2 linked regions of the Pigmentiphaga sp. H8 genome follow. The protein of the gene in region 2 interacts with the protein of the main gene of each other region in a pairwise test. Links are inferred from orthologs where the notes say so. Each region holds a gene or a part of one and is shown on either strand. Other genes may lie near its edges.

Region 1 (3,295 bases), 1.4 Mb from region 2 along the record:
GATGCCGAACCAGATGCCGATGGTCAGGGCCAGCGCGAAATAATGCAGCGACGGGCCGCCGAAGATCAGCATCGCGATCACCATCATCTGGGTCGAGCCGTGGGTGATGATCGTACGCGAGATGGTGGCGGTGATGGCGCTGTCGATCACGTCCCGCACCGAGGCCTTGCGCTGCTTGCGGAAGTTTTCCCGGATCCGGTCCATGATGACCACGGATTCGTTCACCGAGTAGCCCAGCACCGCCAGCACCGCCGCCAGCACAGGCAGCGAGAACTCCCACTGGAAGAAGGCGAAGAAGCCCAGGATGATGACCACGTCGTGCAGGTTGGCCACCACGCCCGCCACGGCGAATTTCCACTCGAAGCGGAACGCCAGGTAGATCATGATGCCGACCACCACGAACAGCAGCGCCAGCAGGCCGTCGTGGGCCAGCTCCTTGCCGATCTGCGGGCCCACGTATTCCACGCGGCGCAGTTCGACGCTGGCGTCGGTGGCCTTCAGGGCCTCGATGACCTCGTTGCTCTGCTGGGTCGAGGTCTTGCCCTCGATGTTGGGCAGCCGGATCATCACGTCGCGCGAGGTGCCGAAGTTCTGCACCTGGAAGTCGTTGTAGCCCTTCTGCGAGATGGTGCTGCGCACCTTGTCCAGCTCCACGGCCTGCGGGTAGGCCACTTCCATGACCGTGCCGCCGGTGAACTCGATGGACAGGTGGAAGCCCTTGGTGGCGATGAAGAACACCGCCGCCAGGAACGTGACCAGACTGATGATGTTCAGCACCAGCGCATGGCGCATGAACGGGATGGTCTTGTGGATGCGGAAGAATTCCATGTTGCTCAGACCTCTTTGGGTTTCCAGACCTGGCCAATCGACAGCTTGGCGAGTTTCTTGCGGCGGCCGTACCAGAGGTTGGCGAGCGCGCGGGCGCCGACCACGGCGGAGAACATCGAGGTCAGGATCCCGATGGTGTGGACGATGGCGAAGCCCCGTACTGGGCCCGAACCGAAGGCCAGCAGCGCCACCGCCGCGATCAGCGTGGTGACGTTGGAGTCCAGGATGGTGCCCCAGGCCCGCTCGAAGCCGAGGTGGATGGCCTGCTGGGGCGCGGCGCCGGCTCGCAGCTCCTCGCGTATCCGCTCGTTGATGAGCACGTTGGCGTCGATCGCCATGCCCAGCGTGAGCGCGATGGCCGCGATGCCGGGCAGGGTCAGCGTGGCCTGCAGCATGGACAGCAGCGCGATCAGCAGCAGCAGGTTGACCGCCAGCGCGATCACCGAGAACACGCCGAACAGCCCGTAGTACAGGATGATGAAGACGGCGATGGCGGCGAAGCCGTAGACCACCGAGTGGAAGCCTTTCTGGATGTTGTCGGCGCCCAGGCTGGGGCCGATGGTGCGTTCCTCGATGATCTCCATCGGCGCGGCCAGCGAACCGGCGCGCAGCAGCAGGGCGGTGTCGTTGGCCTCGACCGTGGTCATGCTGCCGGAGATCTGCACGCGGCCGCCGCTGATCTCGCTGCGGATCACGGGCGCGGTCACGACCTCGCCCTTGCCCTTCTCGAACAGCAGGATGGCCATGCGCTTGCCCACGTTGTCGCGGGTCACGTCGCGGAAGATGCGGGCGCCCTTGGCGTCCAGCGTCAGGTGCACGGCGGGCTGCTGGGTCTGGCCGTCGAAGCCGGCCTGGGCGTCCTGCAGGTTCTCGCCGGTCAGCACGACCTGGCGGCGCACCAGCACCGGCCGGCCGTCGCGGTCGGTGTAGCGTTCCAGGCCGAAGGGCACGGTGCCGCTGGCCAGCGCGCTGGTGGCTTCCGGCGAATCGTCCACCATGCGCACTTCCAGCGTGGCCGTGCGGCCCAGGATGTCCTTGGCCTTGGCCACGTCCTGCACGCCCGGCAACTGGACCACGATGCGGTCGGCGCCTTGCTGCTGGATGACCGGCTCGGCCACGCCCAGTTCGTTGATACGGTTGTGCAGCGTCGTGATGTTCTGGCGCAGCGCGTTGTCCTGCGAGGTCTTGATGGCCTGCGGGGTCAGGGCGCCGGTCAGCTTGAAGTCGCCGCCGGCGTCCTGGTCGCTGAGCTGCAGGTCGGGCAGGCCGTTGCGCAGCACGTCGCGCGCGGCATCGCGGGTGGCGGCGTCGCGGAATTTGATCTCGATGCTCTGGCCGACGCGGTCGATGCCGTTGTGGCGGATGTTCTTGTCACGCAGCTGCGAGCGCACGTCGCCGGTCATGGCGTCGTAGCGCTTGGTCAGCGCGCCCTTCATGTCCACCTGCAGCAGGAAGTGCACGCCGCCGCGCAGGTCCAGGCCCAGGTACATGGGCAGCGCGTGCAGCGAGCGCAGCCAGGCGGGCGAGGCCGACAGCAGGTTCAGCGCGACCACGTAGCCGGGATCGGACGAGTCGGGGTTCAGCGATTTCTCGAGCAGGTCGCGCGCGCGCAGTTGCTGGTCCGGGGAGTTCAGGCGCACCCGCACCGTGCCCACCGGGCCGTTCTGCTCGAAGTACAGGCCGGTATTGGAGATGCCCGCGGCCTGCAGGGTCTGGTCCACCCGCTCCATCATGGAGTTGTCGACCTTGATGGTCGCCTTGGCGCTGGAGACCTGGACGGCGGGGGATTCGCCGAAGAAGTTCGGCAAGGTGTAGACGAAGCCGATCACGACCACCACGGCGATCATGATGTACTTCCAGAGAGGGTAGCGATTCATCGGTAATCAAACCTCGGAAGGCTGGCGCATCGGCGCCGGTGCCCGCGGCGGGCCCGGCCGCAGAACGCGAAAAAGGGGCGGCGCCTGGCGCCAGCCCCCGGCAGAAGCATCGAATGCCGCCCGGGCGGCATGGATGCGAGCGCCTGGCTTACAGAGCCTTGATGGTGCCCTTGGGCAGGACGGTCTGGACCGCGGTCTTCTGGACCAGGACTTCCACCGCCTTGTCGCCTTCGCGCGAGATTTCCACCGAGACGTAGGTGTCGTTGACCTGGACGACCTTGCCCAGGATGCCGCCGGCGGTGACGACTTCGTCGCCCTTGGCCAGGGCGGCGACCATGTTCTTGTGCTCCTTCTGGCGCTTCATCTGAGGACGGATCATCAGGAAATAGAGGATCACGAACATCAGGACGATGGGCAGCATCCCCATCAGGGCGCCTTCGCCTCCGGCCGCAGGAGCTTGCGCCAGGACATTGGCGAGCGCGTTGGATGTCAGCATTTCTTCTCCAGAATCAATGACTTGCGTCGAAAATAACTCAAAATTGTAGCCCAGCCCGCCCAGGGCGGAACCGGGCCTCTTTTAGGGATAACCC
Region 2 (3,409 bases):
CGTGGTGCTGGTAGTAGCGGCGGTTGCCCCGTCGCTTGATCGGCTTGAGCTGGGTAAATTCCTGTTCCCAGTAGCGCAGCACGTGCGGCTTGACGCCGCAAAGCTCGCTGACCTCGCCTATCGTGAAATAGCGCTTGGCGGGAATGGGCGGAAGAACGACGGGTGGCTCGATGCGCGCCATAGGACCTCTCAGGACGGATTCTGTTCGCGCAGCGCGACCTGCTCGACCATGCTCTTGAGCTTCTGGCTCGCATGGAAAGTGACGACGCGGCGGGCGGCGATGGGGATTTCTTCGCCCGTCTTGGGATTGCGTCCCGGCCGCTGCGGCTTGTTGCGTACCTGGAAGTTGCCGAAACCCGATAGCTTGACCATGTCGCCGCGTTCGAGGGCATCGCGGATTTCCTCGAAGAAGGTCTCGACCATGTCCTTGGCCTCGCGCTTGTTCAGGCCGACCCGCTCGAACAGCAGGTCGGCCAGTTCAGCCTTGGTCAGGGTACGCGCATCGAGCCCGCCTTGCGGCAGGTCGGCGTCGGAATCGGCGTCGAAGGCGTCCGGGGAAGCGTAGCTATCGGAAACGAGAGAATGCATAGACACGGATGGGAAGCGGTATCAAACCCTCAGCCGCGCACCGTGCTCGGATTCCAGCGCGGCGCGGATACGGGCCAGGCACGCCTCGACTCGGGCGTCGTCCAGGGTTACCGAAGTATCCTGTAGCCAGAACCGGAAGGCAAGGCTTTTTTCCTTTTCTAACAAGGACTTATCCCGCCAAACATCGAAAATCCGTGCATCCTGGACGACCGCCAGTTCGGGCTCCTTGGCCACCAGATGACGCACCGTGTCCAGCATCTGCTGCGCCGTCACCGCCTCGGCCACCCACAGCGCCAGATCGCGGATCACCACCGGCTGGCGCGAGATCTCGCGCAGCGACGGCAGCGGACGGACGGCGATGCGGTCGGCGTCCAGCTCGAACACCACCGGGGCGTGCGGCAGTTCCGCGCGCTGCAGCCAGCGCGGATGCAGTTCGCCTAACCAGCCGACCGTCTCGCCGTCGATGACGATGCGCGCGCTGCGGCCGGGATGCAGGGCCGGATGCGCGTCGGGCACGAAGCGCGGCGCCTGGTTGGACCCGCCGGCCAGCAGGGCCTCCACGTCCGCCTTCACGTCGTAGAAATCGACCTGCCGGGTCTGCGTCCCCCACTGCTCTTCCACCGCCGGCCCGTAGGCCAGCCCGGCCAGGCGCATGGGCTGGTTGACGCCGGCCACCGCCAGCGGACCGTCGGCCACGGCCGCATCGCGCCAGAAGACCCGGCCCAGCTCGAACACCCGCACGCGGCTGGTCTTGCGGTTCACGTTGTACTGGGCGTTGGCCACCAGGCCGCCGATCAGGCTGCTGCGCATGACCGACAACTGGCTGGCAATGGGATTGAGCAGGCGGATCGGATCCGCGTTGCCCGCGTAGTCGCGTTCCCACTCGGCTTCCACGAAGCTGAAGTTGATCACCTCCTGGTAGTCCAGGTCGGCCATCGTGTGGCGCAGCGCGTGGAAGGAGTGGCGCTCTTCCGGCATGGCGCTGACCGCGGCCCGCGCCAGCGGCGGCAGATCGGGAATGCGTTCGAAGCCGTGCACGCGCGCGACTTCCTCGATCAGGTCTTCCTCGATCTCGATGTCGAAGCGGAAGGACGGCGGCGTCACGACGAAGACGCCGGGCTCGCGCACGAAAGGCAGGCCCAGGCGGGTGAAGATGTCGGCGATCTCGTCTTCCGGCACATCCACGCCCAGGACCTGGTGGCAGCGCGCCACGCGCAGGCGCACGGGCTTGCGCTCGGGCAGATTGACGACCTGATCGTCCACCGGGCCCGCCTGGCCGCCGCATACCCGCACGATCAGGCTGGTCAGGTATTCCAGGTCGGCCGGAATGTTGGCGTAATCCACGCCGCGCTCGAAGCGGTGGCTGGCGTCGGTGCTGAAGTTGTAGCGGCGCGCGCGGCCGGCGATGCTGGCGGGCCACCAGAAGGCAGCCTCGAGATAGATGTCGCGGGTCTCGGTGGAGACCGAGGTGGTTTCGCCGCCCATGATCCCGGCCAGGCACTCGGGGCCGTTGTCGTCGGCGATCACGCCGACCTGCTCGTCCACCTCGACGGTCTGGCCGTTCAGCAGCAGGACCTGCTCGCCCGGCTGGCCCCACCGCACGTGCAGGCCGCCGCGCACCTTGGCCAGGTCGAACACGTGGCTGGGGCGGCCCAGTTCCAGCATGACGTAGTTGGAGATGTCGACCAGCGCGGAAATCGAGCGCTGGCCGGCGCGTTCCAGGCGCCGCTTGATCCATTCCGGCGTGGGAACGGATGCATCCACGCCGCGCACGACCCGTCCCACGTAGCGGCCGCACAGGTCCGGCGCGTGCACGGTCACCGGCACGCGATCGTCGATGGCGACCGCCACCGGATCCAGCCGCGGCGCGGCCAGCGGCGCGCCGGTCAGGGCCGAGACCTCGCGCGCCACGCCCAGCACCGACAGGCAGTCCGCCTTGTTGGGGGTGAGCTTGAGCGTGAAGACCGTGTCGTCCAGTTGCAGCCATTCGCGCACGGGCACGCCGACCGTGGCGTCCGCGCCCAGGTCGAGCAGGCCGGCGTGGTCCTGCGACAGGCCCAGTTCGCGCGCCGAACACAGCATGCCGGCCGACTCGACGCCGCGCATCTTGGCCACGCCTATCTTGATGTCGCCGGGCAGCCGGGCGCCCACGGTGGCCAGCGGCACCTTCATGCCGACTGCCACGTTGGGCGCGCCGCACACGATCTGCAAGGGCTCGCCCTGCCCCGCGTCGACCTTGCACACGCGCAGCTTGTCGGCATTGGGATGCGGCTCGAGCGCCAGTACCTGAGCCACCACCACGCCGCTGAAGGCGGGCGCCACCGGTTCGGCTTCCTCGACCTCGAGGCCGGCCATGGTCAGTTGATGAGCCAGTTCGTCGGTCGAAATGGCGGGATTCGTCAGCGCCCGCAACCAGGATTCGGGAAATTGCATGTCTGTCAGTCCCCCCCTACGCCCTTCGCGCGTAGGGGGGGCCTCCATCAGTTGAATTGCTTGAGAAAACGCAGGTCGCCTTCGAAGAACTGGCGCAGGTCGTTGACGCCGTAGCGCAGCATCGTCAGGCGCTCCAGCCCGGAGCCGAAGGCGAAGCCGATGTAGCGTTCCGGATCCAGGCCGAAGTTGCGCACCACCGTGGGATGCACCTGGCCCGAACCGGAGATTTCCAGCCAACGGCCTTTGTTGGGGCCGGAGGTGAACATCATGTCGATCTCGGCCGAGGGCTCCGTGAAGGGGAAGAACGACGGGCGGAAACGCAGCACCAGGTCGTCGGTCTCGAAGAAGGCGCGCAGGAAATCGGTGTAGACGCCCTTCAGGTCGGCGA

Evidence for each region.
Region 1: the proteins of pheT (region 2) and secD interact in binary tests that used the Escherichia coli proteins (3 or more experiments, as listed by UniProt). The link is inferred for Pigmentiphaga sp. H8 from one-to-one orthologs.

What each region holds. Positions count from the first base shown.
Region 1 is NZ_CP033966.1:1,397,117-1,400,411, forward strand. What follows is about bases 270-3,249. They hold secD (protein translocase subunit SecD), read right to left. Parts: upstream 2,706-3,249; coding sequence 834-2,705; downstream 270-833. Other genes in these bases: secF (protein translocase subunit SecF), read right to left, coding at 270-828; yajC (preprotein translocase subunit YajC), read right to left, coding at 2,854-3,201. Also shown: more of secF, read right to left, coding at 1-269. UniProt on the Escherichia coli protein: Part of the Sec protein translocase complex. Interacts with the SecYEG preprotein conducting channel. SecDF uses the proton motive force (PMF) to complete protein translocation after the ATP-dependent function of SecA.
Region 2 is NZ_CP033966.1:2,780,031-2,783,439, reverse strand. Bases 316-3,409 are described here. They hold pheT (phenylalanine--tRNA ligase subunit beta), read right to left. Parts: upstream 3,022-3,409; coding sequence 610-3,021; downstream 316-609. Other genes in these bases: pheS (phenylalanine--tRNA ligase subunit alpha), read right to left, coding at 3,069-3,409; EGT29_RS13215 (integration host factor subunit alpha), read right to left, coding at 316-588. Outside these bases: EGT29_RS13220 (MerR family transcriptional regulator), read right to left, coding at 1-181; more of EGT29_RS13215, read right to left, coding at 190-315.